DNA from 4 places in the Blautia faecicola genome. Region 1 is predicted to be linked to each of the others. Evidence: predicted binding sites of a transcription regulator. Region 1 holds the regulator's gene; each other region holds the start of a gene.
The links. Region 1 encodes HrcA, which represses chaperone genes, less so after heat shock. Its sites were predicted from a motif close to TGTTAGCACTCNNNNNNNNNGAGTGCTAACA; they were not measured.
Positions count from the first base shown of each region.

Region 2: the regulator HrcA is predicted to act here: its motif matches at 2,827-2,857, upstream of htpG (molecular chaperone HtpG).
Region 3: the regulator HrcA is predicted to act here: its motif matches at 3,271-3,301, upstream of ETP43_RS14010 (Hsp20/alpha crystallin family protein).
Region 4: the regulator HrcA is predicted to act here: its motif matches at 1,891-1,921, upstream of ETP43_RS01905 (Hsp20/alpha crystallin family protein).

Region 1 is NZ_SDKC01000001.1:794,075-800,036, forward strand. Features, by position in the region: gene uvrB (excinuclease ABC subunit UvrB) at 1-948, shown strand, start outside; gene hrcA (heat-inducible transcriptional repressor HrcA) at 1,500-2,537, shown strand; gene grpE (nucleotide exchange factor GrpE) at 2,556-3,158, shown strand; gene dnaK (molecular chaperone DnaK) at 3,209-5,095, shown strand; gene dnaJ (molecular chaperone DnaJ) at 5,465-5,962, shown strand, end outside.
Region 2 is NZ_SDKC01000001.1:2,302,521-2,308,482, forward strand. Features, by position in the region: gene ETP43_RS10355 (heme-degrading domain-containing protein) at 112-606, opposite strand; gene htpG (molecular chaperone HtpG) at 628-2,679, opposite strand; gene ETP43_RS10365 (LacI family DNA-binding transcriptional regulator) at 2,897-3,877, opposite strand; gene ETP43_RS10370 (alpha-amylase family protein) at 3,886-5,694, opposite strand.
Region 3 is NZ_SDKC01000001.1:3,113,868-3,119,829, forward strand. Features, by position in the region: gene ETP43_RS13995 (AraC family transcriptional regulator) at 1-269, shown strand, start outside; gene ETP43_RS14000 (deoxycytidylate deaminase) at 686-1,168, opposite strand; gene ETP43_RS14005 (DnaJ C-terminal domain-containing protein) at 1,416-2,447, opposite strand; gene ETP43_RS14010 (Hsp20/alpha crystallin family protein) at 2,704-3,129, opposite strand; gene ETP43_RS14015 (polyhydroxyalkanoate depolymerase) at 3,583-5,127, opposite strand; gene ETP43_RS14020 (aldose 1-epimerase family protein) at 5,290-5,962, opposite strand, start outside.
Region 4 is NZ_SDKC01000001.1:468,274-474,235, forward strand. Features, by position in the region: gene ETP43_RS01895 (alpha-amylase family glycosyl hydrolase) at 1-244, shown strand, start outside; gene ETP43_RS01900 (chloride channel protein) at 496-1,788, shown strand; gene ETP43_RS01905 (Hsp20/alpha crystallin family protein) at 2,055-2,522, shown strand; gene ETP43_RS01910 (50S ribosomal protein L25) at 2,650-3,231, shown strand; gene ETP43_RS01915 (Crp/Fnr family transcriptional regulator) at 3,368-4,030, opposite strand; gene ETP43_RS01920 (ATP-binding protein) at 4,217-4,834, shown strand; gene hcp (hydroxylamine reductase) at 5,012-5,962, shown strand, end outside.

The DNA.
Region 1 (5,962 bases):
GGGATGTATTTTGGTGACCAGTCGAGAAAATCGACGCTGGTGGATTATGGATTCCGTCTTCCGTCGGCAAAAGATAACCGCCCGTTGAACTTTGAAGAATTTGAGGAGAGGATTGATCAGGTGCTTTTCGTGTCGGCAACGCCGGGACAGTATGAAAAAGATCACGAACTTCTTCGGGCAGAGCAGATCATCCGTCCGACCGGACTTCTGGATCCTTATGTGGAAGTGCGTCCGGTGGAGGGACAGATTGACGATCTGGTAGGGGAAGTCAACAAAGAGGTGGAAAAACACAATAAGATCCTGGTGACAACGCTTACCAAACGAATGGCAGAGGAACTGACCGATTATATGAAAGATTTGGGTATCCGTGTCAAATACCTGCATTCCGATATTGATACGCTGGAACGTTCGGAGATCATCCGTGATATGCGTCTGGATGTCTTCGATGTATTGGTCGGCATCAACCTGCTTCGAGAAGGGCTGGATATCCCGGAGATCTCATTGGTAGCAATCCTGGATGCGGATAAAGAAGGATTCCTGCGATCGGAAACTTCTCTGATCCAGACGATCGGTCGCGCAGCCAGAAATGCAGAGGGACATGTCATCATGTATGCCGATGTGATCACCGATTCCATGCGCCGTGCGATCGATGAGACGCTTCGGAGAAGAGAGCTACAGGAAGCATATAATAAGGAACACGGAATTACACCGAAGACGATCAAAAAGGCAGTCCGGGATCTGATCAGCATATCCAAAGAAGTGGCAAAGACGCAGAAGAAGCTGGAAAAAGATATGGAATCCATGAGCCGCAAGGAACTCGAAGAACTGATCGGAAAAGTACAAAAACAGATGAAAGCGGCAGCAGCCGACCTGAACTTCGAGATGGCAGCCGAGCTGCGTGACCAGATGATTGAACTGAAGAAGAATCTGGAAGAACTGGACAAGTAAGAGTACGACTCAAAAATCTGTATTTATATAAAGAAAGAATTTTCTGGGAAAATATCCTCAAAATGTGTGAGAGGACATTTTCGGCAGGAGATTCTTTCTTTTTATTTTACGCGAGCAACGAGCCAAAGTCCATGCTTGCATGAGACCTTGGCGACTGCCGTGATAACGAGAAAAATTCGTGAAGCGTATTTTTCTCGTTTACGCGAGCAACGAGTCAAAGACCTGGTTGTGTGAGAACACGGCGATTGTTGCGATAACGAGAAAAGTTTGCAAAGCATAAAGTATATGTCATCTTACGTGAGTGAATAATGTGTCAAAACTATGCTTGTATGAGAACACAGAGGCTTCCAGAAAACGAAAGTAAGAGAAAAACACAGGAGAAAATTTCCAGCTTAAAACACCAATAAGAAAAGAAATCCAAGAAAAAACAAAAATTTTCAAAATACCCATTGACAAATAAAAGAGGCAGTGCTATCTTTAAACCATAGATGTTAGCACTCCACTTAAACGAGTGCTAACACAACAAAAAGACAAAGAAGGAGGCAGAGAAGATGCAGGATTTGGATGAAAGAAAACGCAAGATTTTAAAAGCGATTATCCAGACCTATCTGGAAACTGGTGAGCCGGTTGGTTCGAGAACCATTTCCAAATACACAGATTTGAATCTGAGTTCTGCCACCATTCGAAATGAGATGTCGGATCTGGAAGATCTGGGATACATCGTACAGCCTCACACCTCAGCGGGCAGGATTCCATCGGATCTCGGTTATCGGTTATATGTCGATGAACTGATGAAAGAAAAAGATCAGGAAGTTTCCGAGATGAAGGAAATCATGATCGAGAAGACAGACCGGATGGAACGGGTGCTCAAACAGGTGGTCAAGGTGCTTGCATCCAATACGAATTATGCGACGCTCATTACCGGTCCTACCTATCATCACAACAAAGTAAAGTTCATTCAGTTATCCAAGCTGAACGAAGAACAGCTTCTGGCGGTGATCGTTGTGGAAGGCAACCTGGTAAAGAACCAGATCGTGAATCTGGATGAGACGATCGATGATGAACAGATCCTGAAACTGAACCTGTTATTGAACACACAGCTGAATGGCCTGACGATCGAAGAGATCAGTCTTGGCATGATCACGAAGCTGAAAGAACAGGCAGGTGTCCACAGCGGCGTGGTAAGTACCGTATTAGATGCGGTGGCAGATGCCATTGCAGTGGACGATGAGGAAGTTCCGATATATACAAGCGGAGCGACCAACATCTTCAAGTATCCGGAACTGGCAGACAGCAGTAAAGCCAGCGAGCTGATATCCGCATTTGAGGATAAGCAGGAACTGGTTGAGATGATTAAAGATACCGTTTCTGATTCCGGAGAGAATACAGGAATTCAGGTATATATAGGAAATGAAAGCCCGATACAGACCATGAAAGACTGCAGCGTAGTTACCGCATCGTATGATCTGGGAGAGGGAATGAAAGGAACGATAGGAATTATCGGACCGAAGCGAATGGATTATGAAAATGTAGTAGATAATCTGAAAACATTGAAAGTCCAGTTGGACAACATATTCAAAAAGCCGTAGAAAGGTGGAATGTGAGAGATGACAGAAGAAAATAAAACGACTGCTGAGGAGACAGCCGAAGAGGTAAAAGAAACCGAGGCAGCTGAAGACGAAGTCACCGAAGCAACTCCTGAAACTCAGGCAGGAAGCGAAGAAGTGGAAGAGACCAAAGAGAAAAAACTTTTTGGAAAAAAGAAAAAAGATAAAAAAGATGAAAAAGATGAAAAAATCGAAGAACTGACCGATCGCGTAAAACGCCAGATGGCCGAGTTCGAAAACTTCAGAAAACGTACCGAAAAAGAAAAAGCAGGTATGTATGCTGTGGGAGCCAAGGATGTGATCGAGAAGATCCTTCCGGTAGTCGATAACTTTGAAAGAGGTCTGGATGTCGCAGAAGACAAAGAAGATCCTTTCGTACAGGGAATGGAAAAAATCTACAAACAGTTCCTCACCGCACTGGATGGCATGGGAGTAAAAGCCATTGAAGCTGTAGGAAATGAATTCAATCCGGATTTTCACAATGCAGTGATGCATGTGGAAGATGAAACAGTCGGAGAGAACATCGTAGTAGAAGAGTTCCAGAAGGGTTACATGTACAAAGACAGTGTAGTCCGCCACAGCATGGTAAAAGTAGCCAACTAACAATTATCAGAATATAGATTAAGATTATAATTCATGAGGAGGAAACAGTCATGGGAAAAATCATTGGTATTGACTTAGGAACAACAAACAGCTGTGTAGCTGTTATGGAAGGTGGAAAACCAACCGTTATCACAAATGCAGAAGGAGCAAGAACAACACCATCTGTAGTAGCATTTACAAAAACAGGAGAAAGACTGGTAGGTGAACCTGCAAAACGTCAGGCAGTAACCAACGCAGATAAAACAGTTTCTTCTATTAAAAGACATATGGGTACTGACTACAAAGTAACCATCGATGACAAAAAATATTCTCCACAGGAGATTTCCGCTATGATCCTGCAGAAGATGAAATCCGATGCAGAAAACTACCTGGGTGAAAAAGTAACAGAGGCAGTTATCACTGTTCCGGCTTACTTTAACGATGCACAGCGTCAGGCAACCAAAGATGCAGGTAAGATCGCAGGTCTGGATGTAAAACGTATCATCAACGAGCCTACAGCAGCAGCTCTGGCATATGGTCTGGACAACGAACAGGAACAGAAGATCATGGTATACGACTTAGGTGGTGGTACATTTGATGTATCTATCATCGAGATCGGTGATGGCGTTATCGAAGTTCTGTCTACCGCAGGTAACAACCGTCTGGGTGGTGATGACTTCGACCAGAAAGTAGCAGATTACATGCTGGCAGAGTTCAAGAGAACAGAAGGTGTAGACCTGTCTCAGGATAAGATGGCTCTGCAGAGAATCAAAGAAGCAGCAGAGAAAGCGAAAAAAGAACTTTCTTCTTCTACAACAACCAACATCAACCTGCCATTCATCACAGCTACAGCAGAAGGTCCGAAACACTTCGATATGAACCTGACAAAAGCAAAATTCGATGAACTGACACATGATCTGGTAGAACTGACAGCAGAACCTGTAAGAAGAGCACTGTCAGATGCAGGACTGACCGCTTCTGAACTGAGCAAAGTCCTTCTGGTTGGTGGTTCTACACGTATCCCGGCTGTACAGGATAAAGTAAAACAGCTGACAGGACATGAACCAAGCAAGAGCCTGAACCCGGATGAGTGCGTAGCTCTGGGAGCTTCCGTACAGGGTGGTAAACTGGCAGGCGATGCCGGTGCCGGCGATATCCTGCTTCTGGATGTAACTCCACTGTCACTGTCTATCGAGACAATGGGTGGTATCGCAACCAGACTGATCGAGAGAAATACAACCATCCCGACCAAGAAGAGCCAGATCTTCTCCACAGCAGCAGATAACCAGACAGCCGTAGACATCAACGTCGTACAGGGTGAGAGACAGTTTGCGAAAGACAACAAATCTCTTGGACAGTTCCGTCTGGATGGTATCCCGCCAGCAAGAAGAGGTGTTCCGCAGATCGAAGTAACTTTTGATATTGATGCCAACGGTATCGTAAATGTATCTGCAAAAGACCTGGGAACAGGAAAAGAACAGCACATTACTATCACAGCTGGTTCCAATATGTCTGATTCCGATATCGACAAAGCAGTAAAAGAAGCTGCTGAGTACGAAGCACAGGATAAGAAGAGAAAAGAAGCTATCGATACAAGAAACGATGCAGACGCTATGGTATTCCAGACAGAGAAAGCCATCGAAGAAGTAGGTGACAAACTGGATGCCAACGATAAGACAGCAGTAGAAGCTGATCTGGCAGCTCTGAAAGATCTGATTGCAAAGGCTCCTGTAGATAACATGACAGATGAGCAAGTTGCAGAGATCAAAGCTGCAAAAGAAAAACTGATGGAAAGCGCACAGAAACTGTTCGCAAAAGTATACGAGCAGGCACAGGGAGCAGCAGGTGCTCAGGGTGCAGGTCCGGACATGAACGGTGCAGCAGGCGGTGCTTCTCAGGGATCCAGCGAAGCAGGCTACGGCGATGATGTCGTAGACGCTGACTACAAAGAAGTTTAATAAAGCGAATAAAAATGCTTACCAAACGGTTGCAAAACTCATGTAAGTAAGTTCAGGGGACGGGGATACCGGAAGGATCACCGTCCCCATAATGTGATGATACCAGGGTTAAAAGGTCGGAAATCTGACGCAAGCTTGCTTGCAGGAAGATTTCTGAACTTTTAACCCGCCAAAAACATGAGTAAGTAGCTATTTTTCGAAGAAAAATGAGCGGATTACGAATGTTTTTGAGGATTGTGAGAGTACGAAGTACGGAACAATCCGGTATCAAAGGGGTCAAAATATTTTTTGACCCCAACATCATTTAGTTTGATAATTCCGCAGTTGTATCCCCCAGGGGTACGAGGCGTTTCGATAAGGTGAAAGAAAATGGCAGAGAAAAGAGATTATTATGAGGTTCTGGGTGTAGAGCGCGGAGCTGATGATGCGACCTTGAAAAAAGCATACCGGAAACTGGCGAAAAAATATCATCCGGATATGAACCCAGGGGATAAAGAAGCAGAAGCAAAATTCAAAGAGGCGACAGAGGCGTACAGCGTACTGAGCGATCCGGAAAAGAGAAGAACATACGACCAGTACGGTCATGCAGCATTTGAAAATGGTGGAGCCGGTCAGGGTGGCGGTTTCGGTGGATTCGACTTTAACGGCGCAGATATGGGCGATATCTTCGGCGATATTTTCGGGGATCTGTTCGGCGGCGGAAGAAGCCGCAGAGCGAACAACGGTCCGATGCGTGGAGCAAACCTGCGTGCGGTTGTTCATATTACTTTCCAGGAAGCAGTTTTCGGCTGCGAAAAAGAACTGGAACTGACACTGAAAGATACCTGTACCAAATGTAACGGAACCGGTGCAAAACCGGGTACTTCT
Region 2 (5,962 bases), 1.5 Mb from region 1:
ATCAATTTGATACCCGCTAATGTTTCATTTGGTTATACCCAAAATTCAGAAAGAACCAACGTTTTCCACATTTCTCAGATCTTTTTTATTTTTCATGTAATACCTGCTTTTCTACATCGCGCGAATCCGCGGCACTTCTGCCACATGCAGATACTTGCTGATGCATTTTACCAGCAGATCATGCTCGGATACGTGATCCAGACCGGTGATTGCGACTGTTCCGATCACACCCACTTCTTCCACACGGATCGGGAATCCGCCGCCACAGGCTGCATACTCTTTCTCATCCAGAAGTCTGTCTGCCAGGGTTTCTCCCCGCTCTCTCAGATCCATGTACATCCGCAGACTGCTCTTTTCGGTGAGGCGCACGGTATTTTCTTTTCTGGTCAGCCACTGTTCATGGTACAGATTTGTGCCGTCCATACCATACTGGAATACGGTATAGCCGTTGTTTAAGCGGATCCGTATCAGCACTGCCGCACCTCTTTTTGCTGCCTCTGCCACGATCAGATTCCCCAGTTCCCATGCATCTGCATTCGTAAAACTGGAAAACTGAAGGATTTCTTCCTGCATCTGTAATACACTGCTTAATTCTTCAATCGTCATACCACTACCTCCGGCTTCCTTTTATTTTGCCAGTGCCAGCAGAATCTGGTTACTTCTGGCGATAAACTGTGTCATTTCTTCCGGACTCAGCTGTTTGTGAGCCATCATAGCCAGATCGTACAGCTGCTGGCAGATCAGCGGAACATTGGTCTCGTCGTCTTTGTGTTCAGCCACATATTTTACCAGCGGATGATTTGCATTCAGAACCAGTGTGGCTCCGTTTGCTCCACCAAACATATTGGCATCCATGCCGTACATTTTCATCATATCCTGCATCCGGCGGCTTTCCTCGGACAGGGTCATCATAGAAGAAATATTTTCATTTTTCAGTTTTTCTACTTTCACATCCAACTGCTCATTGTTCAGCGCTTTCTTGAAGGTTGCAGTCAGCTCTTCAGTCATTTCTTTCAGATCTTCACCGTCTTCTTTAAAGTCTTCGGTCAGATCCGCATCGATACGCTGGAATTTTACATCGTTATGTTTCTGTTCCACATGGGTAATAAAAGCAGTATCAATATTATGTTTCAGGATTACTGCATCCATACCCTGTTCCTTGAACATGTTGATGTACTGGCTCTGCTGTACTTCGTCAGATACATAATAAACGGTTGTCTTCTCCGGCTCTTTCTCTTCCGCCTGCTCGCCGTCTTTTTTCTCTTCTTCCGGTTTCTCGGCTTCTGCTTCCGGTTTTTTATTTTCTTCGATGCAGTCTTTCAGTGTCAGATATTTGCCGTCCAGATTCTTGAACAGGATATAATCATCCATCTTGTCAGAGAATTTTGCGTCTTTGATGCATCCGAATTTGATGAACGGGCTGATATCATCCCAGTATTTCTCATAATCTTCTCTGGCTGTCTTGCACATACCGGTCAGTTTGTCAGCGACTTTCTTGCTGATATAATCAGAGATTTTCTTGACAAATCCGTCGTTCTGCAGAGCACTTCTGGATACGTTCAGCGGCAGATCCGGGCAGTCGATCACACCTTTTAACAGCATCAGGAATTCCGGAATCACTTCTTTGATATTATCGGCGATAAATACCTGGTTGTTATACAGTTTGATGGTTCCTTCGATGGACTCATACTCGGTGTTGATCTTCGGGAAATACAGGATACCTTTTAAGTTAAACGGATAATCCATGTTCAGATGGATCCAGAACAGAGGCTCCTTATAATCCATAAATACTTTCCGGTAGAATGCTTTGTAATCTTCATCGCTGCACTCATTCGGATGTTTCATCCACAGCGGATGAATATCACTGATGGATACCGGACGTTTGTTGATTTTTACTTTTTCTTTTGCCGGAGAAACTTCTACAACTTCTTTTTCTCCGTTTTCATTTTCTTTTTCCTCGGTCTTCGCATCCTCATGAATATGTTCTACGACAACATCATCGTCACGCAGATCGGCTTCATCGATCGTCTCATATTCCTGTTCAGCGTTCTCATTGGAGAGGAAAATCTCGGTCGGCATGAAGGAACAGTATTTTTCCAGAACTTCACGGACTCTGTACTCGTTGGCAAATTCCAGGCTGTCTTCGTTTAAGAACAGGGTGATCTCTGTACCAACGGTTGTCTTGTCGCCGTCCTGCATATCGTACTCAGAACCGCCATCACACTCCCAGTGTACCGGTACAGCACCTTCTTTATAAGATAACGTATCAATATGAACCTCATCTGCTACCATGAATGCGGAGTAGAATCCCAGACCGAAATGTCCGATGATCTGATCATCGTTGGTTTTGTCTTTGTACTGCTCCAGGAACTTGGTTGCTCCGGAGAAAGCGATCTGTGTGATATATTCTTCTACTTCATCCGCTGTCATACCAAGACCGTTATCGATAAACTTCAAGGCTTTCTTTTCCGGATTGACGATCACTTCGATTTTTCCTTTATAATCATCCGGAAAAGTATATTCTCCCATCATTTCCAGTTTCTTTAATTTTGTAATTGCATCACAGCCATTCGATACCAGCTCACGAACGAAAATATCGTGATCGGAATACAGCCATTTCTTTATAATCGGGAAAATATTGTCACTGTTAATTGAAAGATTTCCATGTTTTGCTCCCATGGTTATACACACTCCTTTTCTTACCGGAACTCAGCCACCTGCTTTCTTTAAATGGCTCTTTCGTTCCCTGCATTTTCTCTTTGAAAGACCTAAAACTCTTTCACTGACCTTAATACTAATACTGAATTTTCCAAATGTCAAGAAAAAAATTAGCACTCATTTCAAATGAGTGCTAATAGTTTTACATGTATGTATTTGAGTGTTGAATAACCAACGATTATGTCGTTTTTTGTCTGATTATCTCATATTCCAGCATCCTTGCTTCCTGCCGCGGTTTCTTTTTCCGCATCAGATCCAGCAGCAGATCTGCCGCTTCCCTTCCGCTGGTATGATAATGATAGTGCACCGTCGTAAGTCGCGGACACAGAAGATCCGCGATAGCGCCGTGTCCCATACCGGCAACTTTCATCTTCTCCGGCACTGCGATCTTCCGCTCCGAAAGACAGGATAATACACCTGCTGCGATCATATCTGTCGCGCAAAGAACACCATCCGGCCGCTTCTCTTCCGCAAGGATCTGTTCCATCGCCTGATATCCTGCCTGCACGGAGAATGTCGCTTCCCGATATGCGATCTCATCCATATGAAGTCCATACGTCTCCAGTGCCCGACAGACGCCCTGATAACGGCTCTTACCTGCTGCCTTATCCCGCCTGTCGACACCGATATATGCCGGATGCCTGCAGCCGCTCTTTAAAAGTTCCGTCATCATGGCACATGCCGCGCCCTCATCATCGTGATAAATACAGGGATATCTGTCACTTTTCTGTCCGAGGATCACCACCGGAACACCCATATGTGCCAGTGCCACCTCGTGGCGCTTCGTAAGGATCGAAGCTACAAAGATCAGTCCATCCACCTGGCTCTGTTCAAATGTTTCCAGGATTCCGATCTCTTTTTCCAGACTCAGATTCGAATTCATCAGCAATACGTGATAATTCTTCTGATCCATCCGCTCCGAAATACCGGATAAGATCTTCGGCACTGCCTCGGAATCGATCTGCGGAACCAGTACGCCGATCCGGTTACTCTTTTTCGTCCGCATCGTTCTGGCATACTCCGACGGCCGGTAATTGGTCTCCCGGATCACCTTCTCGATCCGCTGCCGTTTCTCCTGGCTGAGACTCCCGTCATTTAAGTAACGGGAGACCGCTGCGCTTGAGACGCCAGCCAGTTTTGCAATCTCACTGATTGTCATACGGATACCTATTTCTTCAGCAGCCAGTAGCAGCCAAATGCAGGAATCTGAACTCCTCTTGCTTCCATCTGTCTGCCGCTGATCAGATCCTCATACATGCCGTCCTCTTCGTTGATCCATGCAACTTTGTCATACTCGCTGAAGTTAAACAGAGCTACCAGTTTTTCTCCGTCTTTTTCTTTGATCAGACCAAGGATGGAATCATCCCAGGTATCCACGGTTCTGCAGTCCGCAGTGCTCTCGAATACCGGATGAGATTTTCTGATTTTCTCCAGCTTGTCCAGTCCTTCAAACATTTCTCCCGGAATCGTGCCTTTGGTGTGACGAAGTTCCGCTTTATCCCACCGGAAATCTCCTCTGTGCAGGTAACGGGAATCATCCCATTTTTTCGGATTTTCATGGTAAGTATAGTCATTTTCCTGACCGATCTCATCCCCGCTGTAGATAACCGGGATACCGGACTGCGTCAGCATATACACATGCAGTGTCAGATCGTAACGGATTGCTCTCTTTGTTGCCTCTTCGTCTCTCTCATAGGCAGCTTTCTCGATACCACACAGAGAAGCGGTTGTACCACACTGGCGGGCATCTCCGGAAGTCGGATCTGCATTGTACAGTTCTCCTCTTGCAAAAGAATTTTCATAATTGCCTGTGAAGAAATCACTCAGGTATTTCTTGTGAGCCACTTCATCGATACCGAACTGTCCAAGCCATCCATAGTCCAGTCCCCAGCCGATATCGTCATGGCAACGCAGATAATTCAGGAATACATAGTCCTTTGGCAGACGGTTGATGATATCCATCTGCTGGCGCAGCAGACGCGCATCTCTCGTCGCTACAGTATTCCAGGTTGTTGCCATGGTTGTTACGTTATACAGCATATGGCATTCCGGTTTTTCTACAGAACCAAAATAAGGAACGACTTTTTCCGGCTCCATGACAACTTCACCAAGAAGCAGTACACCCGGACACACGATCTCACAGATCATACGCATCATGCGGACGATATTATGTACCTGCGGAAGATTTCTGCAGTTGGTTCCCAGCTGTTTCCAGATATACGGAACGGCATCGATACGGATGACGTCGATACCTTTGTTAGTCAGGTTCAGCATGTTGTAGATCATTTCATTCATAACTACCGGATTCCAGTAGTTCAGATCCCACTGATATGGATAGAACGTCGTCATAACGAATTTCTTCATATCATCCAGCCAGGTGAAGTTACCCGGTGCAGTTGTCGGGAATACCTGCGGAACGGTCTGCTCAAACTGAGACGGTACATCGTAATTATCATAGAAATAGTACCGATCCATATATTCGCGTTCTCCGGCTCTGGCTCTTCTTGCCCACTCATGATCTTCGGATGTATGGTTCATGACGAAATCCATACACAGGCTGATGCCTTTTTTCCGGCACTCGTCTGCCAGGCTTTCCAGATCTTCCATGGTACCCAGTTCCGGCTGTACTTTTCGGAAATCGCTGACCGCATATCCGCCGTCGCTCTTTCCTTCTGGAGACTCCAGTAACGGCATCAGGTGCAGGTAGTTGACATTACATTCCTGTACATAATCCAGTTTTTCCTTCACACCTTTTAAGTTTCCTGCAAATGCATTGACATACATCATCATTCCCAGGATATCATTTTTCTTATACCATTCCGGATTCTGCTCTCTGACTCTGTCCTGCTTTTTCAGATCTGGTTTTCTATCCATGTAGATATTTTTCAGATTCTTACACAGATCTTCAAACATATCCATCCGGTTTTCATACAGTTCGCAGTACAGCCATTTCAGTTCATCGTAATGATGCGCCATACGTCTCTCGAATTCCTGTTCCAGCTCTTTTGTGCTCTCTGCTTTCTCTGTTTCTTTTTTTACCGGCTCCGCTTTCACTTCCGGCTTTTTCTCTTCCTTGACCGGTTCAACTTTCGCTTCCGTTTTTTTCTCCTCTTTAACCGGTTCTGCCTTCACTTCCGGCTTTTTCTCTTCCTTGACCGGTTCAACTTTCGCTTCCGTTTTTTTCTCCTCTTTGACCGGTTCTGCTTTCACTTCCGGCTTCTTCTCTTCCTTGGCCGGCTCTGCT
Region 3 (5,962 bases), 2.3 Mb from region 1:
TTTCGCTGGATCAGATCGCGGCAAATATGTATCTGAGTTCTTTTTATATTTCGAAGATTTTCAAGAGTGAGACGGGGGATACGCCGATCAATTATCTGATCAGCCTGCGGATGCAAAAGGCCCGGGAATTGCTGGATGAAAACCCGGAGCAGTCGATTCAGGCGGTGGCGATGACTGTGGGGTATGAGGATGCTTATCATTTTAGTAAGTTGTTTAAAAAGTATTTTGGGTTGTCGCCGCTTTATTATAAGGCTCGGATTCCGCAGTAAAGGATGAGTTTGTTGGAGAGGGGGTGGATCCCTCCTCGGTGCGCGCTCAGGTCTGCGTTCGGTTTGAGCCTGTAGTCTCAAACTCGTACTCGACAAGTTCGCGCTTACCGAGGAGAGATCGCGGGCTTCCTGGGCATTGGACGTTACTGGCACAGACTATTTCCTGTAGGGGTGTTTTATGTAAACTCATAATGCATAAAAGATTGAATGGACACTTTATAGTTGCTTCTGCGTGCCTGTCTTTGTTTGGATAGTAGCAAAACAGAGCGGATTCATATCCTTTTTGACATTTTTTTGTACAGTGTTGGATCGTTCTATCCATCTTTGTAGCATATCTTTTCTGGATAATTACCAGCTTCTATTTTTCTTTATTTTTATCTTTTTCTATACCTATATTTCCCTGCGGTAGTTTTGTCTTACAGATGCCACACCAGATTTTGGGCTGGGACTACTTCGTACTCGCCGGCTTTGGCGCCTACGCGGAGGTAGACATTTTGGATTCCGGCCTGGATGATGAGGCGGGAGCATAGAGGGCAGGGTTTGGCGCGGTGGATGGAGTTGTCACCGGGGTTGATGCCGGCTAGGTAGAGGTCAGCGCCAATGGTCTGTTCGCGGGAACAGTTTAACAGGGCGTTCTGTTCGGCGTGGATGGCGCGGCAGAGACCGTAGCCTTCGCCCTGGTGCATGCCGAGTTGGATTCTTGGGCATACGCCGAGGTCACAGCAGTTGTCATAACCCCGCGGGGAGCCGTTGTAGCCGGTGGAGATTACCACATCGTCTTTTACGATCACGGCACCGTATTTTCGTTTGATGCAGGTGCTTCGATAGGCAAATGCTTCGGCTACGTTCAGGTATGTATCTATTTTGGATATTCGTTTTGTTCCTTCCGGACCTACCATGTTGCTTCCTCCTGATTGTCTTTTCGCAACTGTTCAGTATCTTCATCGTTATGCTATCTACTGGATAGTTACTTTTTATTATTTTTCTTTCTATAGGATAGCTCAGAAATGATGTTTTGTAAACTGCATCTCGTAGACTCTCGTTGTCTGTTTTCTGCTTTCAAACCGGAACGCACCCGAAATGCGGCACAACACATGCAAAAAGCAGACAGTAACAACTGTTCAAAGTTATTCCTGTCTGCTTTCTTTATCCGCAAGCCTGTTTGTATTCCATCAGTTTCCGGCGTGCCTGCTGGTTCAGGTGGCGGGGTACCTGGATCTGGACGGTGACGTACTGGTCGCCGTGGACGTTCGGATTTTTCATGGATACAATTCCTTTTCCACGCAGCCGAATCTTGCTGCCCGACTGGGTCCCTTCTTTGATTTTACAACTGACATCCCCGTATAATGTGGATACTCTGGCTTCTCCGCCGAGAGCGGCAGTTGTGTATGGGATATTGACGGTGGTATAGACATCGGCACCTTTCCGTTCGTATCCCGGTTTTGTTCCGACTTTTGCTCTCAGGAGCAGATCACCCGGTTCACCGCCTCCGATTCCCGGATGACCTTTTCCACGCAGCCGCACGCTCTGTCCGGTATCGATTCCCGCAGGAATGTGCACTTTCAGGGTGCGGTTGCCGTCGGCTTCCTGCAGTGTGATCATCTTGTCGCAGCCAAATGCCGCTTCATCAAAGGTAAGCGAAATTTCCGCTTCCAGATTCTCCCCTTTTTCGGAATAGGTTCCGTGAAATCCATGGTTACCATAGAATCCATCGTTTCCGCCCTGATGGAACTGCTGATAGAATCCGCTGCCGTTATGAAATCCTCCGCTGTGGAAGTTTCCGCCTTTTGTTCCCTGACGAAACATATTTCCAAACAGATCTCCGAAGATATCATCTCCATCGGATCCGGTAAAATGGTACTCCCGATAACCATTCTGGCCGTTTCCACCGCCGAAGTTTCCATATCCATATTGTTTCTGTGCTCTCGCAGCATCCGCATTGAATCCCGGCTCGAAAGCGATATGTCCGAATTCATCGTATAATTTTTTCTTTTCTTCATCGCCTAATACTGCATAAGCTTCTGAGATTTCTTTGAATCGTTTTTCTGCCTCTGCATTACCGGCATTGGTGTCCGGGTGGTATTTTTTCGCCAGTTTTCGGTAGGCTTTTTTGATTGCCGAACTTTCTGCATCTTTGCTTACGCCAAGCACTTCGTAGTAATCTCTTTTCTTTTCCACTTGTTCCACCTCCTTTGGAACCTGGTACACTCTGTGTTTCTAAGTGCTGATTTCCTGTATATTAAAAAAGAGAGACTCCGGATATGTATTTTGTCCTGTCCCTCTGTGGTAATCTCTATAGTGAACGGGTCTTGTGACCCTCTTATTTTCCTTTGGTTCTGTTCACTCGATTTCACAGTCTTGAGCGCACAGTTTAAGTTCCGGCGGACGCCCGGTTCGCGCCCGCCGTTAGTTTTATGTTCATCTTCCTGCATGTTTATGCGATGGAGATGTATTTTGCTTCTTTTACTTCTGGTTTTGCTTCTTTTTTCGGAATCTCGAGTTTCAGGACACCGTCTTCAAATTTTGCTTTGATGTCGTTCTGCGTGATATCGTCTCCTACATAGAAGCTTCTCTGGCAGGTTCCGCTGTATCTTTCTTTGCGGATGTATTTGCCATCTTTGTTTTTCTCATCTTTATTCTGGTTTGTGGATGCGGTGATGATCAGGTAGCCGTCTTTCACTTCTCCTTTTACATCTTCTTTCTTGAATCCCGGCAGGTCAATGGATACGTCAAATCCGTCTTTGTTTTCTACTACATCGGTTTTCATCAGGGTGTTCTGTGCACTCTTTGTATAGGTTCTCTCCGGAACTCCAAAGAAATCATCCATAAAGTTTTCTCCAAAAATACTAGGCATTAACATAAGTCATTTCTCCCTTCTATGAATTCCACCTGTGTCAGGTGAATTGATTACTGTTTTTGTTTTGTTGGTTTGAACATTGGATATATGGGGTTTTCTTATTTATTTCTCTCTTCCTTTGTTCTAGTTGTACTATAACACATGTGTTAGCACTCGTCAAGAGGGAGTGCTAATTTTTTTGTGAAGATTTTGTGTCGCTACCAAGATGAAAAGGGGGACTTTTCCAGACGGACGCGAAAGAGGCGGAGCAGGTCAGGGGCTGCAACGTGGGCAGGGCAACAAAGTGTTGCTGCCCTCTGACCTGCTCCGCCTCTTTCGCTGGGTATTGGCTGTGACTGTGGTTTTTCATGGAGAAAATGAATCAAAGCATAAACTTTGGCTCGTTGCTCGCGTAATTTAAATAAGCCTGCAAGGTATGACGGAAAGTATCTGTCATATCTTACAGGCTTGAAGGAATTACCGTTTCAGGATGTCTGTGCCGTCTTTTTTCAGGCAGTAGCCGTCAAAGGCTTTGTTTCCTTTGTACATGCGGCTGTGGCCGTCGGTGGTTTCCGGGGCGGTGCCGGGGGTTGGGTGGATTGTGGTGGCATCGGAGAGGCGGGTTGGGGTTGGGTCGCCTTCCGGGGTGTTTTTGTAGTTTACATAAGTGTTGTTCTGGTAGTGGGCGTCTGGGCTGTTGTAGTTCCAGGACTCTTCTTTTGGTTCGTTTCCGGCGTAGATGATGGTGTTGTCGGTGACTTCGATTCCGCCGCCTTCGATCATCGTATCGCCCCAGATCCGGTGACGGATGAAGTCTACGCCTTCTTTTATATAGAAGATGTTGCCGTAGATTTTCGCGTCCACGTTTCGTACCGGGGTCAGGATGCCGGTTCCGTCGTTTTGGCTGATGTTGTAGCGGAAGGTGTTGTTGACGCTCTCGCCCTCACAGAACATCACACAGCCACCACCATTGTTGCAGCTGTAGTTGTACTGGTAAATGGTTCCGTCGCCGGAGTCAGCGTCCCATGCCTGTCCGTCCTGGTTGTAGACGGTGTTGTAGGCTTCGTTGTACTGGAACAGGGCGGTTTTGCATTTCCATGGCCAGATGGCGGCTGCGGTCATGCCGCCACGGTTTCCCTCTTCGTTGTACAGATCCGGGTGGATGTCTACGGCGATATTTTCGGATATATTATACTGGATCAACGGTTCAAAGCAGTACATCGGTGTGATGCCGTCTCCGCCGATATCTTTGACAAAGTTGTGTTCGATCACGACATTGGTGGAGCCGTAGGTTTTCACCACTTCATCTGGCAGTTCCAGGGTCGTGAATTTATCATGCTGGTAGGTATATCCCGCGGCGATTCCCCATCTGCGGCAGTTCTCGACTTTGCAGTGATGGATGTGGATACCGTCATAGCGGGCGATTCCGGTCTTTTCTTCGTCGTCCGGGCGGGAGACGGACATGTAGATGCCGCCGTTATTCAGATGTTTGTCGTAGATATTTCCCTCTACATCATGGATGTACAGGTGATCGAGTTCGATCTGATGCAGGGTTCCGTGATTCTGTGCGATCACGGATACACCGGTGCGGTTCATGCGATCTGCCTGGTTCAGGCGTTCATTTTTGATGCAGGGATTGTTGGTGATTTCCAGATTCCGGATGGAAATGTACTCTGCATCGTATAAGAGAACCGCGGAAGACAGATAGCCTTTCCAGGTATGTACCACATTGTCCAGATGTCCACCGTAGTTCTGATACCAGATCCCGTTTCCGTCTGCCTCGATCCGCGGCAGCGCACCCTCGCCGTATGCATCTACGACAACCGGTGCCTCCTTGGTTCCCCCTGCATACAAGTGCAGATACTCCCCGATAAATACAGATCCCCGTTCCAAAAAGATCTGATCTCCCGGCTGGATCTCCAGTTGATTAATCTTTCGCAGACTGCGGAACGCGTCCTCCGGTGTCTGTCCGCTGTTTGTATCATCTCCATGCATGCTGCTCACATAAAATATTCTTCCCATGAAAAACCTCCTTGTAATTTCTGTAATTAAACTTCAATCATTAATAAGTAATGTAACAACCATATTCTGTATATTTTTTCTGAAAATAACAGAAAAGTGTCGGATTCTTACATCTGACACTCTTTTTTCTGTTGCAAATACATTTTTCTCAGCTTCCTCGCTCTACCCGATCAGAATCGCATACTGCTTTTTCCAGTATTCCCCCGGCTTTGCCTGATTGATGCCCGGTTTTTTTGAAATGTCTTCGCAAAATCCTTCATCATCGCATCTGCCCGCCCAAGGCTCCAGACAGACGTACGGTCCTTTGGGAAGGGACCAGATGCCGAAACTGTAAAACTCGTCGATACAGCGGACTCCCGTATAAAGCTGTCCGGTGGCTTTTTTTCTGAGCCAAGCTTCTTTAATCTGCGCATCATCAAATACCAGCGTGTCCACATCAAACAGCTGGTCACTTAATGCCAGCGTATGATCCGTCAGTTTCACCGGGTATTTCTGATCCGGTTTTCCGGTACCGTTGACCAGATCGACCGCGGTAGCGGTAAGCTCTGTATTTTCCGGAAAATACAGTTCATAGTCTTCTTTCTGTTCTCCTTCTTTTTCAAACCGGAAGCCCGGATGTCCGCCGATCGTAAAACTCATGACTTTCCCGGACCGGTTTTCCACTTCCCAGGTGACAATAATCTGTTTTTCCTGTAATTCATACGTGATCCATAATACAAATTCAAATGGATAGTACTTTCCTGTCTCTTCGTCAGATACCAGCTGATAGCGCAGCTTTTCGACACACTCTTCTACGCAGGTAAATTCTTTTTCTCTGGCAAATCCATGCTGGCGG
Region 4 (5,962 bases), 330 kb from region 1:
TACCAATCTGTCCGCAGCACAGATCGAAGAACTGATGAAGACAGATATCGTAAAAGAACAGTTGAAACTTCTGCATTTTAGAAACGTATCCAAAGCGTTCGGCTTTGATGCAGAACTTGCAGTATCCACAGAAGATGAAATCATTACCTTCATCTGGACAAACCAGGGCGAGAGTGCAACACTGCGCGCAAATCTGAAGACTTTTGAGTACGAGATTACAGATTCTGAGGGAATCTACGCATAAGGGGATCAGGCAGTGATGTGAGGGAGTAAAAGAAATAAGAGAAAACAGGGCGAACGCTGAGAGGGAAGCAGCTTCGCCCTGTTTTTTCGTTGCACTGCATATCAATAATTGCGCCAGTGAACCAATTTTCCATGATATTTAAAGTTCATTGCGCTGGAAAAATATACAGGGATAGCGTATACTGAAAGAAAGTATGATTCCGGGAAAATGAGGCGGAAATACGAAAGAGGAAAAGGGAAGCGGGGGAATATATGGAACCTATGAAAAAGGGACATCACCGTCTGGAAGTGATGTCACATTATTATGGAAAACGGATACAGCAGGATATGAGCAACTTTGTCAAATGGATCCTGCTGGCACTTCTGATCGGTGGAGTGGTTGGCGGTGCCAGCAGTTTATTTGCCGGGTGTCTGAGTTGGGTGACACAGTTTCGGGCAGACAGACCGGCGGTTGTTTTATTATTGCCTTTTGGTGGTCTGTTGATTGTATTTTTATATCAGAAGATTGGAAAAGAGGACAGAGGAACAAACCAGGTACTCTCTACGATCCGGTCGCAGGATGAGGTCCCGCTTCGTTCAGCACCACTGATTTTTATCGCTACAGCATTGACACATCTGCTTGGTGGCTCAGCAGGCCGGGAAGGTGCGGCGATCCAGCTTGGAGGAAGTATCGGAAATCAACTGGGACGGTGGATCCATCTGGATGAGGAAGACCGCCATGTGATCGTTATGTGCGGGATGAGTGCTGCGTTTTCGGCTGTTTTCGGTACGCCGATGGCGGCAGCGGTATTTGCCATGGAAGTGGTCAGCGTAGGTGTGATGTACTATGCGGCTTTGCTGCCCTGTGTGGTGGCATCGCTGGTTGCTTATGATTTTGCGGGAAGTTTCGGAATCCATCCGGAGAACTTTCATGTCACGGGAATCCCGGCATTTTCGATGGAAAACGGGATTAAAATGGGCATCATCGCCGTAGGCTGCGGTGCAGTCAGTATCCTTTTTTGTCTGTTGCTGGAATATGTGAGCAAGGGATATGATAAATGGCTGAAAAATCCATATCTGCGTGTCTTCGCGGCGGGCTGTCTGGTAGTAGTCCTGTACTGGATCCTTGGGACAGACCGGTATATGGGTGCGGGTAATCAGCTGATCGAGCAGGCAGTGGAACATGGACAGACGCAGACCTTTGACTTTTTCTGGAAAATGCTTCTGACAGCACTGGCGATGCGTGCAGGTTTTCGAGGGGGGGAGATTGTTCCTTCGTTTGCCATTGGTGCCACCTTTGGCTGTCTGGCAGGACAGATCATGGGATTTTCACCGTCTTTAAGTGCAGCCGCCGGGATGACTGCTGTGTTCTGCGGTGTGACGAACTGCCCGGTTACTTCTATACTGATAGCCTTTGAGTTGTTTGGCTTCCAGGGCGTTTCATATTATCTGCTGGCTGTGGCGGTCAGCTATGCAGTGTCCGGATATTACGGGCTGTATAAAGACCAGACGATCGTGTACTCAAAATATAAGGCGAAATATGTAAATCGGCATACGAAGACCTGATAACTAATTGAAAGACGAACTTCTACCTTGATGTTGCGGCAAACAAAGTAAGGGCGGAAGTTCGTTTTTCATTTTAGAAGGACACAAAATCTTCACAAAAAAAATCAGCACTCCCCCTTGACGAGTGCTGATTGAAGTGTTATATTACATCTAGAACAAAGGAAGGGAACAAAAAGAACGAAGAAAAAGTTCGAAAGCTCCTGAAGCATCCCAGTTCCAAAGAAACAAGGTAATAATACATGATGAATAAAAAGGAGAGATGACTTATGTTGATGCCTAGTATTTTTGGAGAGAATTTGTTTGATGACTTTTTTGATGATTATTTTCCGTTCGATACCGACAAGGAACTGCACAAAGCAGAGAAAAAACTGTACGGCAGAAGAGCCGGACATGTGATGAAAACCGATATCAAAGAAAAAGACAATGGATATGAATTTGAAATAGATCTTCCGGGATTTGCCAAAGATGAAGTAAAGGTTTCTCTGGAAAATGGTTATATGACCATCGAGGCAGCCAAAGGCCTTGATAAAGATGAGAAAGAAAAAGAAACCGGAAAATATATCCGTAAAGAACGTTATGCAGGTGCCTGCACACGTAGCTTCTATGTGGGAGAGGAAGTAGATCCGGATGAGATCAAAGCCGAATTCAAACATGGTATTCTGAAACTGTTCGTTCCGAAGAAAGAAGCAAAACCGGCAGTGGAAGAAAACAAATATATTGCCATTGAAGGATAATATCTGAATCGGGTAACTATTAACCATACGGTTTGCCGAATGGCAGACGGTAGCACATTTATATATAATACTTAACAAAACCTCTTTGTAGAAGGCTGCTAAGCAATCAGTTTGGAGGAAAAGATAAATGAATACTTTAAAAGCTGAAAAAAGAAGCATGGACGTCAAAGCAAAGAAATTAAGAAGAGAAGGCTATGTCACAGGTAATCTGTTTGGCAGAGAGATTGAAGGATCTCTTCCGATCCAGATGACGAAAAAGGCAGTAGATCAGCTGCTGAAAACGGACAACAAAGGAAGTCAGGTTATGCTGGAAGTAGACGGCAAGACCTACGATGCACTGATCAAAGAGGTTGATTACAATGCAATGGCAAACCGCGTGGATGAGATTGATTTCCAGGCACTGGTAAGTACCGAGAAAGTACATTCCGTAGCGGAAATCGTTCTGCTCAACCATGAGAAAGTAGAGGCAGGTGTTCTGCAGGAAGATCTGGAAGAGATTTCTTATAAGGCACTGCCTGCTGACCTGATGGATAAAGTTCAGGTGGATGTCGGTGAGATGAAGATCGGTGATGTGATCAAAGTCAAAGATCTGGAGATCGCCAAGAATCCGAACATCGATCTGAAAACAGATCCGGAAGCAGTTGTTGTATCCTGCACCGCAGTTCACAACAGTGTACCGGAACCGGAGACAGCAGAAGAGGCTGAATAATACAAAAATCAAGTAAATAAAAACACAAACAGGGCGAATCGTTCGAAAGAGCGATTCGCCCTGTTTAGTGTCTTACAAAAACTGTTTTTCAGTAAATCGGGAACACTCTGCGAAGATGCACACGGCATCCTATTCTTTATTCTCTGTTTTTTAGGACAAATTCATTTTTTTTCACTTCCAACAGCCCGTCCTTCTGCATTTTCCCAATTTCTTTCGAAAGCGCACTTCGGTCTACGCTGAGATAGTCAGCGAGCTGCTGGCGGTTGAAGGCGATGGTGATCTCAGGTGAGCCGATGAGCAGTTCCTGATAGGAAAGATAGGCGAGTAGCCGTTCACGGATGGTTTTTGGTGTGGTGTGCAGGATCCGGCGGGAAAGCTGCAGGTTACTGGTTGCCATGATGCGAAGCAGATTTTCAATCATCTGCTGGTGATGGCTGCATGGTTTTTCACAGGTATGCAAAATCTTCGGAACATCCAGAAATAAAATCTGACTGGGCGTGACAGATACGACATTGACCATCAGCGGTTCCGAAGGGGAACAGGCGTAGGCTTCGCCGAAAAGCTGTCCGGATCCGACGTGATTCAGGATATTTTTACTGCCCCAGAAATCGTCAATTTCAATATGAACAGAACCTTCCAGTACGATTCCTACAGAGGTAATAGATTCACCGGCACAAAAGATCATTTCCCCTTTGGAAAACGACCGGATCTGTCCGGAGAGACAATGCAGAATAGACGGAATTTCCTCCGGTTTCACACCATAAAACAGGGGGATTTTTTTTAATATTGGAAAATCCATTTTTTCTCCTTTTTGTGGTTAAAACAACATATTTTTATCTGATATTATAGTATCCTCTGTTTGTAAACGCAAGGGAGCTGTTGCAAAGAGAAGAAGGACAGCATAACAGAGACAGAAATGCATTTGTGTAAAATCAGATATAGAGAGATTTCAGGAGTGCATACAGAAAATAAGGAGGAATCGAATATGATCCGAAGAGTGATTCAGATAGAGGAAGATAAATGTAACGGTTGTGGCGCCTGTGCTAAGGCCTGTCACGAAGGGGCAATCGGTATGGTAAACGGGAAAGCAAAACTGATGCGCGACGATTACTGCGACGGACTGGGGGATTGCCTTCCGGCATGTCCGATGGATGCGATTCATTTTATTGAACGGGAAGCGGAAGCTTATGACGAGGCGGCAGTGCTGAAAAATAAAGAAGAAAAGGCGAAAGCGGAGCGTTCCCGTCTGCGTCAGTGGCCGGTACAGATCAAATTACTGCCGGTGCATGCACCTTTTTATGAGGGAGCGAACCTGCTGATCGCGGCAGACTGTACAGCGTACGCTTATGCGAAGTTCCACGATGAATTTTTAAAAAACCGTGTGGTGCTGGTGGGATGTCCGAAACTTGACAGCACCGATTATGCCGTTAAACTGGCAGAGATCATCCGGCAGAATGCGGTGCAGAGTATCACTGTTGTCCGCATGGAGGTTCCATGTTGCGGAGGACTTGAGATGGCGGCAAAACGTGCCCTTGAAGCGAGCGGAAAACGGCTGCCATGGCAGGTGATCACGGTCGGAACTGACGGTACGATCCGGGAGTAACGGGCAGAACGTTTTCCAGGCAGACGGATGGGAAAAACCAAACGGTGTAATCTGTGAGGATATCTGTGCGAGAGACATAGTACGAAGGATAAAAGCAGAAAAATTAGGGATACTTATGAGATAGATAAGGTAAAAGTAAAGAAAACGATAAAAAAACTGATAAAAGGAGTACAAAAAATGGAGAAAAATATGTTTTGTTTTCAGTGTGAGCAGACAGCAGGATGCAATGGATGTACCGGAAAGCGCGGAGTATGCGGAAAGACGGCTGATGTAGCAAAGGCGCAGGATGAGCTGACAGGGGCACTGATCGGCCTTGCGAAGACCTGCGGCAACAATCCGAAGACCGCCGATACCGACCGGGTGATCATCGAGGGATTATTTACAACACTGACCAATGTAAGTTTCAACGAAGAGACGGTTCGTGTGATGATCGAGCGTGTGGAAGAGGAAAAAAGCAGAATCGCACCGGGATGCGGAACCTGTGTGGCAAAATGTGGCAATACCGACAATTATGATATGGAACAAATCTGGAATGCAGACGAGGATATCCGGTCGTTAAAATCCCTGTTGCTATTCGGCATCCGGGGTGTTGCAGCGTATGCATACCATGCGATGGTACTTGGATATCAGTCGGAAGAAGTGAACTTCTTTTTATATAAAGCACTGGCTACGTTGTCTATGGATCTTGGCATGGAAGAACTTCTCCCGGTGGTTTTGGAGACGGGAAAAGTTAATCTGACCTGTATGGAACTGCTGGATCGTGCCAACACAGAGACTTACGGAATTCCGAAACCTACAGAGGTTTCACTGAAAGTGGAAAAAGGGCCGTTTATCGTGGTTACCGGTCATGATCTGCGTGATCTGAAGCTGCTTCTGGAACAGACCGAAGGAAAGGGCATCAATATCTATACCCATGGCGAGATGCTTCCGGCACACGCATACCCGGAACTGAAAAAATACGGTCATCTGAAAGGAAACTTCGGAACGGCATGGCAGAACCAGCAGAAAGAATTTGCGGATCTTCCGGGAGCCATCCTGTTTACGACCAACTGTCTGATGCCACCGAAGGAGAGCTACGCAGACCGCGTCTTTTCCACGGAAGTGGTTTCTTATCCGGGTGTGGTGCAT